Regions from separate parts of the Ancylobacter pratisalsi genome, predicted to be linked through region 2. Evidence: riboswitches for the same ligand, from Rfam matches in the RefSeq annotation. Region 2 holds a riboswitch; the other holds the start of a gene.
What was found. Region 2 has a riboswitch for cobalamin ahead of G3A50_RS16995 (energy-coupling factor ABC transporter permease). Riboswitches for the same ligand answer to the same signal wherever they lie in the genome.
Positions count from the first base shown of each region.

Region 1: linked by a shared signal. The riboswitch ahead of cobW (cobalamin biosynthesis protein CobW) and the one ahead of G3A50_RS16995 (energy-coupling factor ABC transporter permease) in region 2 are both predicted to bind cobalamin.

Region 1 covers NZ_CP048630.1:878,894-884,752, reverse strand. The annotation lists gene G3A50_RS04380 (cobyric acid synthase) at 1-888, opposite strand, end outside; gene G3A50_RS04375 (NINE protein) at 914-1,138, opposite strand; gene cobO (cob(I)yrinic acid a,c-diamide adenosyltransferase) at 1,244-1,858, opposite strand; gene cobU (bifunctional adenosylcobinamide kinase/adenosylcobinamide-phosphate guanylyltransferase) at 1,869-2,375, opposite strand; gene G3A50_RS04360 (CbtA family protein) at 2,381-3,094, opposite strand; gene G3A50_RS04355 (CbtB domain-containing protein) at 3,113-3,298, opposite strand; cobalamin riboswitch at 3,332-3,546, opposite strand; cobalamin riboswitch at 3,618-3,836, shown strand; gene cobW (cobalamin biosynthesis protein CobW) at 3,971-5,038, shown strand; gene cobN (cobaltochelatase subunit CobN) at 5,057-5,859, shown strand, end outside.
Region 2 covers NZ_CP048630.1:3,623,185-3,629,043, reverse strand. The annotation lists gene G3A50_RS17000 (TetR family transcriptional regulator) at 1-402, shown strand, start outside; gene G3A50_RS16995 (energy-coupling factor ABC transporter permease) at 502-1,179, opposite strand; cobalamin riboswitch at 1,216-1,455, opposite strand; gene cydX (cytochrome bd-I oxidase subunit CydX) at 1,571-1,711, opposite strand; gene cydB (cytochrome d ubiquinol oxidase subunit II) at 1,727-2,884, opposite strand; gene G3A50_RS16980 (cytochrome ubiquinol oxidase subunit I) at 2,890-4,467, opposite strand; gene cydC (thiol reductant ABC exporter subunit CydC) at 4,540-5,859, opposite strand, start outside.

The DNA of each region.
Region 1 (5,859 bases), 1.9 Mb from region 2:
GAGATCGGCGTTTCCCGGCAGCGGCTCGCCGGGGCGCACGCGGATCACCTGCACCTGCGGTTCGGCGTCGAGCGGGTCGAGATCGTCGAAATTGGCGATGCGCGGCAGGAGCGGCACCGCGATGCGCAGGCGCGCGCCGGGCTTGTCGAGCGGGGCGGCGTCCAGCGCCAGCGCGTCCTCGGCCGGCAGCCGGCGGGCGCCGGGGAAGAAGGGAATGAGACCGAGCGCGGCCCAGCCGGTGCGGGAGGCGATCTCCTCCATGCCGGAGGCGAACAGCGCCGGATCGCCGCGAAAGCGATTGACCAGAAAGCCGGCGATCATCGCCGCGTCGTCATCGGGCAGCACGGTACGGGTGCCCACCAGGCTGGCGATGACGCCGCCGCGATCGATGTCGCCGATCAGCACCACGGGAACGCCGGCGGCACGGGCGAAGCCCATATTGGCGATGTCCCCGGCGCGCAGATTGATCTCGGAGGCCGAACCGGCGCCCTCCACCAGCACCAGGTCGGCCTCGTCCTTCAGCCGGCCGTAGCTTTCCAGCACGGCACCCATGAGCTGGGGCTTGAGCGCCTGATAGTCGGACGCTTTCGCATTGCCGCGCGCGCGGCCCTGCACGACGATCTGCGCGCCGATCTCGCTCTGCGGTTTCAGCAGCACCGGGTTCATGTGCACGGAGGGGGCGATGCGGGCGGCGCGGGCCTGAAGCGCCTGTGCGCGGCCGATCTCGCCGCCGTCAGCGGTGACGGCGGCATTGTTCGACATGTTCTGCGGCTTGAAAGGGCGCACGCTGAGGCCGCGATTGGTGAAGGCGCGGGCAAGGCCGGCAACCACCAGCGACTTGCCGACATCCGAGCCGGTGCCCTGGAACATGAGCGAGAGGGCGCTCATGACGCCCTCTCAAGCGCGTATGAACTCAGATCCGGCCGGATTCCAGATAGTCCACGCGGCGCTCCAGGTTGGATTCGCGCACCATGGACGGGATCAGGAACAGATCGATGAACTGCCCGATGCCGAAGATGCCGACGGTCAGCAGCCAGAGCGCGCCGGTCCAGTAGCGGCCGGCATAGAAGCGATGAATGCCGCACACGCCGATCAGGCAGAAGAACCAGAACAGATAGGCGATGGGGGTGGACCGCATCGACGGGAAACTCCCTGAAGCCACGCCGCGACAGCCGGCGTCTCCTCCCAGATGGGAATATCCGGCCCAAATTTCGAGATCGCACGGCGAAGAATGCGCGAGGCATCAGAATTCGATGCCCTTCTGCGCCTTCACCCCGGCCTTGAAGTGGTGCTTGACCAGCGTCATTTCGGTCACGAGGTCGGCGGCCTCGACCAGCGCCGGCTTGGCGTTGCGGCCGGTGATGGCGACGTGCAGCCCTTTGCGGCGGGCCTGAAGTGTCGCGATCACCTCGTCGAGCGGCAGATAGTCGTAGCGCAGCGCGATGTTGAGCTCGTCGAGGATGACGAGGCCGATGGACGGGTCCGCCATCAATGCGCAGGCCTGCTCCCAGGCGCGGCGGGCGCTGGCGATGTCGCGCGCGAGGTCCTGCGTCTCCCAGGTGAAACCCTCGCCCATGGTGTACCACGCCACCCGGTCGCCGAAGGTCTCCAGCGCATCGCGCTCGGCCGAATGCCAGGCACCCTTGATGAACTGCACCACGCCCACGCGCGCGCCATGGCCGAGCGTGCGCAAGGCGAGGCCGAAGGCGGCGGTGGACTTGCCCTTGCCCGCGCCGGTGTGGACGATCAGCAGGCCCTTCTCGACGGTCTTGGAAGCGACCTCGGCGTCCTGCACCGTCTTGCGCTTTTCCATCTTGGCGCGGTGGCGCTCGGCCTCGGTCGAGGTGACGTCGTTCATGAACTGAGCCTTATCCCTTCACCGGCATGGTAAGCCCGGCGACCATGAAGACCACCCGCTGCGCCTCGGCGGCGACCTTCTGGTTGAGCCGGCCCTGCGCGTCGCGGAAGCGCCGGGCCAGCGCGTTGTCGGGCACGATGCCGAGCCCGACCTCGTTGGAGACAACGAAGACCTCGCCGTCATGGGCGCTGAGCGCCGCGAGCAGCGCGTCCCCTTCCTTTGCGAGGTCGGCATCCGCCAGCATGCGGTTGGTGAGCCACAGGGTAAGGCAATCCACCAGCACCGGCTGTCTCGAGGGCAGGTTCGCGATCGCCGCGGCGAGATCGTGCGGCGCTTCGAGGGTCTGCCACGGCGCGGGCCGGCGCGAACGGTGGAGCGCGATGCGCTCCACCATCTCGTCATCATAAGCCTGCGCCGTGGCGATGTAGGTCCAGGGCGGGGAAAGCCGCTCGATCAGTTCCTCGGCGTGCCGGCTCTTGCCTGAGCGGGCGCCGCCGAGGATGAAGGTGAGGCTCATGCCGTTCAGGCAGTTCCGGCCGCGAGGCGCGGACGCAGCCAGCCGGCAAGGCCGCCCAGCAGCACCCAGAACACGAAGCTCGCCGCCACCGTCGCCACGATGAAACTGTGATGCAGCGATTCCGGGATCGGGCTCTCATGGCTGTCGGGTTGCGGGGCGCCGATGAGATGGGGCGCGAGGATCAGCGCGACGCCCAGCGCGGCGAGGAGCGGAGTGCGGCCAAAGGCGATGAACGCAAGGCCGCCGGCCGTGGCTGCCGCCGTGCCGATCCACCACATCTGCCGGGCCAGAAGGTCCGCCGCCGGCATGGCGGGAAGCTCCGGCGGTAGGCCGAGCCCCGGCGCCACGGTGAAGACGGCAAAGCCGGCAAGGCCCCAGAGAAGGCCCTGACGCCAGCTCGAAAGCCCGCCGGCAAGCTCGCTGGCGGCCACCAGCAGCAGCGCAAAGCCGAAGCCGGTGAGGACCATGGCCAGCACGGTGAACGCGTTGCGTTCGAACCCGTCCGAGGGGCCCCATTCATCGGCGTCGTGCTCGTGGGCCGCGGTGCCGGGCGCGTGTTCATGCGCCGCGGATGCGGCCTCCTCGGGGGCGCCGTTCTCGAAGGTCTCTGCCTTGAGGATCAGCGGCACCGTGCCGAAGATCTGGATGGCGGAGCCGACAAGGCCAGTGCCGATGCCCGCGAGGGCGGCGACAAACAGAATCGTCCTGAAAAGTGACATGGTGCGCGCTCCCCGGACTCAGTGGCAGGGGAAGGCGGTCGCGTGGCGGACGTCGTGCGTGGCGTTGTGCACGGCGCTGATATGGGAAAAGCCCACGCCGCCGATCACGAACACGCCGATGAGGGCGGCGAAGGTGATCTGGAGGGCGCGCGAGGCGGCCGATTCGCGCGAGGCAGACGCGAGCGGGCTGTGGGAAGCGTTCATGACAGTCTCCTTTGGCCCTCCACCCGAGGGCCTTTGCGGGTTGTGTCGACGGCCGGTCTCCTGGCTCGCGGGTCTCGGCCCTTTCCTCCGCCTTCCCGGCTCGAAAGCCAGTGGCCAGTGGAGGGGGCTCGCCGCTTACAGTTGCGGGGGCAGCCGCGGAATCGGCGGAAGGCTTTCGCGCTCCGCCCCACCGCGTTCCCGTCTTGCGTCCCGTGGAACTCACGGGAACCGACGACGCGCCGACTATAGCGCGTGCGCGCCAGCCCGCAACGGGCGCGGTGGGGTTTGACACGGTTTGACATTCCCCGCCCGCGCTCCTTAAGTGGCGGCGACCGACGGTTTTCTCCCGCCTCGCGGGAGGGACTAAGAGGGAATGCGGTGCGGGGCAGGGCCTTCTCGGGCGCGCTCCAATTCCGCGGCTGCCCCCGCAACTGTAAGCGGCGAGCCCGTGCCGGAAGCCACTGGGATGACACCCGGGAAGGCGGCTACGAGGCGGCGACCCGCGAGCCAGGAGACCTGCCGTAGGTTCGGTCGTGATTCCCGGCGGGGTGCCCGGTGGTCAGGCAGAGCATGCCGGGCCCTTGCGTCCGGCGGCTTCGCGCGGAGTTCTCCGCGGCCGGTGCATCCCGTGACCCGACTGGTTTCGTGCCGACCGGTTTCTGGAGAGCCCGCATGAACACTGCCCAGACGTCCACTCTTTCGCGGGTGCCGTGCACCATCGTCACCGGCTTCCTCGGCTCGGGGAAGACCACGCTGATCCGGCATATCCTTGAGAAGGCGCGCGACAAGCGGCTCGCGGTGATCGTCAACGAGTTCGGTGATGTCGGTATCGACGGCGAGATCCTGAAGGGCTGCGGCATCGAGACCTGCCCGGAGGAGAACATCGTCGAACTCGCCAATGGCTGCATCTGCTGCACGGTGGCGGATGACTTCGTGCCCGCGCTCGACGCCATTCTCGCCCGCGAGCCCAAGGTCGACCACATTCTGATCGAGACCTCGGGCCTCGCGCTGCCCAAGCCGCTGGTGCAGGCCTTCCACTGGCCCGCCATCCGCAGCCGGGTGACCGTGGATGGCGTGGTGGCCGTGGTCGATGGCGATGCGCTGGCCGCCGGCCGCGTCGCCCATGACCATGACGCACTGGCCGAACAGCGCGCCGGCGACGTCTCGCTCGACCATGACGACCCGATCGAGGAAGTGTTCGACGACCAGATCGCCTGCGCCGATCTCGTGATCCTGACCAAGGCCGACCTGATCGACGCCGCCGGCATGGCGCGCGCCCGCGCCGCGCTCGACGCCGAGCTGCCCAAGGGCGTGCGCGTGGTCAGCGTCTCCGGTGGGCGGATCGATCCGGCCATTCTCATGGGGCTGGGCGTCGGGACCGAGGACGACATCGAGAATCGCCGCACCCATCATGACGACGAGCTGGAACACGACCATGACGACTTCGACAGCTTCGTCGTCGAGGTGCCCGAGATCGCCGATCCGGCCGAATTCGCGGCGCGGGTGACGCGGGCGGCGGAAGAGGCGGATGTGCTGCGCGTGAAGGGGTTCCTGCCGGTTTCGGGCAAGCCGATGCGGCTGCTGGTGCAGGCGGTCGGCCCGCGCGTGAGCCACCAGTTCGACCGGCCGTGGGGCGCTGGCCCGCGTGTCGGGCGCCTCGTCGCCATCGGGCTGAACGGGCTCGACCGGGCGAAGGTCGAGGCCCTGCTTGCCGGCCACGACGCACCCGTACCGGCCTGACCGGGAAGCGCCGGCGCCATGCACATCCTCACCACCACATCGACCAGCCTCGACGATCTCGTCGAGCCGGTCGACCTTGGCCAGACGCCGGGCGATGTGGTGGTGCTGTCCTTTACCGACAGCGACCTCGGCGCGCTGGCGCGGGCGCAGGGCGGGCCCGGCGGCGCGGCGCTGCCCAGCCTCAGGCTCGCCAGCCTGCGCGACCTGCGCCATCCGATGTCGGTCGATCTGTGGATCGACAAGGTCGCGGTGCACGCGCGGGTGATCGTGGTGCGCCTGCTCGGTGGGTTGGACTGGTGGCGCTACGGGGCCGAGCGGCTGGGGGCGGAAGCGCGGGCGCGGGGCATCGCGCTGGCCATCCTGCCGGGCGAGGACCGCGACGACCCGAGGCTTGCCGAGGCTTCCACCCTTGCCGCCGATGAACTCGAGGCGCTGCTGGGCTATTTCCGTGCCGGCGGGCCGGACAATATGCGCCAGCTGCTGCATCGCCTGGCCGGCCATGCCGGCCGGGCTCTGCCCTTCGCGGCTCCGGTGCCGGTGCCGCTCGCCGGGCACTATCCCTGCGGTGTGCCGGCCGGCGAGGGGCCGGTGGTGCCGGTCATTTTCTACCGCTCGATGTGGCTGGCGGCCGATGCCGCCCCGGTGGACGCGCTCTGCGCCGCGCTGGCCGAGCGCGGGCTCGATCCACGCCCCGTCTTTGTCGCCAGCCTGAAGGAGCCGACCTCCATCGCCTTTCTGGAGGGGATGCTGGCGCAGGTGAGCCCCGCCGTGATCGTGACGCTCACCGCCTTCGCCGCCGCTGATCCGGGCACGCAGACCGT
Region 2 (5,859 bases):
GACGTCAACGAGGCCGACCCGATGCTGGCGCTGAAGGCGCTGATCGAGCTGACTTTCGACTTCCTCAGCACCGACCCGCATTTCGTCCGGCTGATCATGAACGAGAACCTGATGATGGGCCGCACGGCCCAGCGGTCCTCAACCATTCCGTACATGACGCGCCCCCTGCTGGAATCGCTGCGGACCATTCTCAAGCGCGGGCAAAGAGAGAAGGTGTTCCACAGGAACATCGACGCCGAGAATTTCTACGTCTCGATTCTCGGCCTGTGCTTCATCCACGTCTCCAACCGTTACACGCTGAGCAGCATGTTTCAGCACGACTTCGCCGCGCCGGACTGGCTGGAAAGGCGCAAGGCGGTCGTGGTGGATGTGCTCACCAGCTACATCGCCACCGGCAAGTGAGGCGAACTGATTGTCGCCGCCTGCCCGACAGGAAAAATCCGGGAAGCGGTCAGCTTCCCGGACCTCGTTCAACGCAGATGAGCGATCAGCCCTGCCCGCTCACGCCGGGTCGTAGAGCCGGCTCTCGAACAGCGGGCTGCCCTTCAGTCCGTTGAACGCCTTGGCGGCGGCCAGCACGGCGAGGTCGATCAGCGGCTCGATCAAAATCACCAGCATGTAGGCCGCGCCGAACGAGCCGATGGAAGCCGCGTTCTCCACGGTGAAGCCATGCCCATAGAAGGCCCAGAACGCCACCCAGACCACGATCCCGGCCTGATAGGTGGTGGAGAGCGCCAGCGCCTGGCGGTACTTCAGCTCGACATAGGGCGTGCCCGGCGTAATGACGTGGCGCGCCAGCGAGGTCAATGCGAACAGCGGCACCAGCAGCGTGGTGACGTTCATGCCGTATTGCGGCAGATCGAACGGCGCGAAGAAGAGCCCCTGGATCAGCAGGCCGGCGGCGAGGCCGATGGCGGCGGGAGCGACGCCGAAGATCAGGAACAGCGTCGAGCCGAGGATGAGGTGCACCTCGGACACGCCGACGGGATGATGCGGCAGCAGCTCGAAGAAGGCGAAGACCAGTGCGGTCGTCACCACGCTGCGCGCAACCAGCGAGACAACGCCGCGCTCGCGCACCGCCTCGCCCGCGAGCTTCAGCGTATAGGCGCCGGCGCCAGCCGCCGTGACAGCGCTCAGCCAGATCTTTCCTTCGGCCACGAGGCCGGGCTCGATATGCATGTGGTTCTCCATTGCCGTCTCTCCCGACGGCGTAAGGGTGGACGCTCATGCATGGCCGGTCTCCTGACTCGCGGGTCACAGCGCGCCTTCCGCCTTCCCGGACCCATCCTTGCGGATGAGGTCCAGTGGCAATGTGGAAGGCCGCTCGCCGCTCACAGTCGCGGGGGCGGTCAGGGCTTCGGGCCGCTCCATCCTTGATCGGATGGCGGTCCTTCCCCGTTCCCGTTTCATCCGGACGAGTCACCCCGCCCGGACACCATGCATCGGGCTAGAACGCGTCGACGCCGGGCCGGCTGTCAAGCCGAACGGAGGGGAACCGCCCACATCCGGGACGCTCACGATCCCGGACGTGGATCTTGAAGACGGGAGCGCGGCGGCTCCGCGCCCGTGCTCAGTGCCGGTCGCGGATCGGCACGGGCCGGGGCTGCGCCTTGGCCCGGAGGGTGTCGTCCGTCAGCTCGTACCACATGGCGTTCAGCACCGCGAAAGCGGCAGCCAGCGGAAAGCCGAGAAGCCAGGAGAAGTACCACATTGTCGGTTTCCTTCCTCAGTACGCGTGGCTGTTGTCGCGCTGGATCTCAGCCGTATCGACCTTGCCCCACAGCACCCGATAGACCCAGGTGGTGTAGGCGACGATGATCGGAATGAAGATCACCACGCAGACCAGCATGATGAACAAGGTGAGGTGGCTCGACGACGCGTCCCACACCGTCAGGCTTGAGCGCGGGTCGATGGTCGAGGGCAGGATGAAGGGGAACATCGACAGCCCCACCGTCGAGATGATGCCGAAGATCGACACCGTGCTCGCCAGCAAGGCGGTGAACTCCGCCCGCGTGCGCAGCAGCAGAAGGCAGGCGAGAGCGCCGATGATACCCAGCGCCGGGCCCGCCATCATCCAGGGATGGGCGCCATAATTGGCGAACCATGCGCCGGGCGCGATCGCCACCGTCTTGGCCAGCGGATTGGACGGGCCTTCCGCGACGAAGGTGCTGGTGATGCGGTAGCCATCAATGCCCAGCCAGAGCCAGACACCGCCGAGCGCGAACAGCAGAACCGTCACCAGAGCGGCGACGCTGCCGACGGCACGGGCGCGTGTGGCGACGTTGCCCTCGGTCTTCACCGTCAGCCAGCCCGCACCATGCATCACCACCATCGCGACCGACAGCAATCCGCACAGCAGCCCGAAGGGGTTGAGCAGCTCGAACAGCGTGGTGCCCTCATAGAAGATCCGAAGTTCGTTGTTGAGGTGGAACGGCACGCCCTGCAGCACATTACCGACCGCCACGCCCATGACCAGCGCCGGCACCAGTCCGCCGATGAACAGCGCCCAGTCCCAGGCCGCGCGCCAGACCCGGCCCTCGCGCTTCGAGCGATACTTGAATCCCACCGGGCGCAGGATGAGCGCGAACAGGATCGCGAACATCGCCAGGTAGAAGCCCGAGAAGGACACCGCGTAGAGCGGCGGCCAGGCGGCGAAGATCGCGCCGCCGCCCAGGATGAGCCACACCTGATTTCCTTCCCAGGTCGGCCCGATGGAGTTGATGACCACGCGACGTTCCAGATCGGTCCGTGCCACGAAAGGCAGAAGGATATCGGCGCCGAGATCGAAACCGTCCATCACGGCGAAACCGATGAGCAGGACGCCCAGCAGCAACCACCAGATGACACGCAGCGTGTCGTAATCGATGAGCGTATGGAGGATCATGGGTCCTACTCCGCGGCAACGAGGTGGGCGGGAATGAGTTCGGCGTCGGGATCTTCGTCCGGCTCCGGCCCCTTGCGGATGGCGCGGATCATCAGCATCATCTCGATGAGGATCAGCACCGTGTAGAGCAGCGCGAAGCCGACGATGGTCGTCAGCACCGTCGCCGCGCCAAGGCTCGAGACGCCGGCCGCGGTTGGCAGCACGCCCTCGATGATCCAGGGCTGGCGGCCGAATTCCGCCACCACCCAGCCCAGTTCCGCCGCGACCCAGGGCAGCGGAATGGCAAGCACCGCGATCCACAGCAGCGGGCGATAGCGGTCCAGCATGCGGCGCGCCGACAGGAAGAAGAACACCGACATCAAGGCGATGAAGGCGAAGCCGAGGCCCACCATCAAGCGGAACGCCCAGAACAGCGTCGGCACGTTCGGAACGGTGTCCCACGCCGCCTTTTCGATCTGCTCCGGCGTGGCGGTACGTGGATCATCGACATAGCGCTTGAGCAGCAACGCGTAGCCCAGATCCGTTCCGTGCTCCTCGAAGGCCTGGCGGACATCCGGCGCGATCGCGGCATCACTGCCGGCCGCGCGGATCTTCTGCAGGGCGTCGAACGCGATAATGCCGCTCTCGATGCGTGTCTTGGCGTGGCCGACAAGTTCCGTGATGCCGGGCACCACGGTGTCGAGCGAGCGGGTGGCGATCAGGCCCAACACCCACGGGATACGCACGGCGAAATGGGTTTCGCGCTCGGCCTGGTTGGGAAACCCGATGACCGTGAAGGCGGCCGGCGCCGGCTCCGTCTCCCACATCGATTCCATGGCCGCGAGCTTCATCTTCTGATGCTCGGTGGTGAGGTAGCCGCTCTCGTCGCCCAGCACGACCACCGACAGGGACGCGGCGAGCCCGAACGAGGCGGCGACCGTCATGGAGCGCTTGGCGATCTCGATGTGCCGGCCCTTGAGCACGTACCAGGCGGACACGCCGAGCACGAAGACCGAGGCCGTGACATAGCCGGCGGAGACGGTGTGCACGAACTTGGCCTGCGCCACCGGATTGGTGATGACGGCGAAGAAATCGGTGACTTCCATGCGCATGGTCTGCGCGTTGAAGGCCGAGCCCACCGGGTTCTGCATCCAGCCATTGGCGACAAGGATCCACAACGCGGAGAAGTTCGAGCCCAGCGCGACCGCCCAGGTGGCGACCAGATGCCCGACCCTGGAAAGCTTGTCCCAGCCGAAGAAGAACAGCCCGACGAAGGTTGCTTCCAGGAAGAAGGCCATCAGCCCTTCAATCGCCAGCGGCGCGCCGAAGATGTCACCGACATAGTGGCTGTAATAGCTCCAGTTCATGCCGAACTGGAACTCCATGACGAGGCCGGTGGCGACGCCGAGCACGAAGTTGATGCCGAACAACGTGCCCCAGAACTTGGTCATCTGGCGCCATATCCGGCGCCCGGTCATGACGTAGACCGTCTCCATGATCGCCAGAAGCACGGAAAGTCCGAGCGTCAGCGGCACGAACAGGAAGTGATAGAGCGCCGTCATTGCGAATTGCAGGCGCGAGAGGTCGACTACATCTAGGGTCATGGCGGGTTCCGGTTGCCTCCGGTCTCCTGTCTTGTCGCGCTGCCGGCAGGCGGCGCAGGATCGAATGTCGGCTCAGTCGGGTCGCAGCGCTTCAATCGCCGCGGCAAAGCCGGGGTCGCCGCGACGGTAGGAACCGCGCGCTCGGCCTTCGGCAATCAGGATCAGGCGGTCGGCGGCCTGCGCCTCGCGCCGCAGATGAGTGGCCAGGATCAGGGTCCGCGAACCCGCCTCATGGGCCAGCCGCGCCAGCACGTCGCGCGCGGTCGCCCCGTCGAGCCCTTCCGTCGGCTCGTCGAGCAGCCAGAGCGGCGCGTCCGTCAGGAACAGGCGGGACAGGGCCAGACGCCGGGACTGGCCTCCGGAAAGGCCGAGCCCGCCCTCGCCGAGCGGCGTATCAAGCCCTTCGGGCAGAGCCGCGACCACGGCGCCGAGCCCGGCGGCCGTGAGGGCGGCCATCAGCCGGTCGTCATCGGCGGCGGGATCGGCAACGAGAAGGTTTCCGCGCAGGCTGTCGTGGAACAGCTCGGTGCGCTGGGTCAGCAGCACGCTGCGCCGGGCCGCGACCTCGCCCGAGGCCGGCCCGATTTCACCGGCGATGGCCGCCAGCAGCGTCGACTTGCCCGCCCCGCTCATGCCGACAAGGGCGACACGCTCGCCCTCCGCAATGGCGAGATCGATGCCCTCAAGCGACGGACGTACCGCGCCATCCCTTATGATTGCTAGATTTCGGACCTCAACCGCCTGCCCCTTGCCCGGGGTTGGCATTGGGGCAATGGGCGGGGTGGGGGTGAGGCGGGAGGCGAGACGGCGCGCGGCGATCAGCGCGCGCTCCAGCTCGACCACGCCCCGGCGCAGCGCGGCGAAGGGATCGAAGGCGGCCAGCGCCAGCAGCAGCACCAGTGCGGCGGCCGGCGTATCGATGGTGCCCGCATGATTCAGCGCCGCAACCGCCAGCAGGGCGAGCGCCAGCAGAACCGCACTGGCGGCCGAAAACCCTGCCGACACAAAGGTTTCCACCCGGTTGAGCGCATCGTCGGCGGCGGCCAGGCGCTGGTCGGCGGCCCGAAGTTCCTCGCGCCGGGCGGCGAGGCGGCCGGCCATGATGAGCTCGGTCTGGCCCGCGAAGAGGTCGACCGCGCGCGAGCGCAACACTTCCAGCGCATGGGCGCGGCGGCGGGCGGGACGGCGGGCGGCGCGCAGAGCGATCCACGGAATGAGCGCGCCGACGCCAAGGACGATGAGGACGAAAGTGAGGGCGGTGTGAACGCGGATGAGGCCGATGAGGACGGTGACGCCGAGCGTGGCCACCACAGCGGCGATCACCGGGACCAGCACCCGCAGGTAGAGCGAATCCAGCGCGTCGATATCGAGCGTCAGGCGGAACAGCAGCCG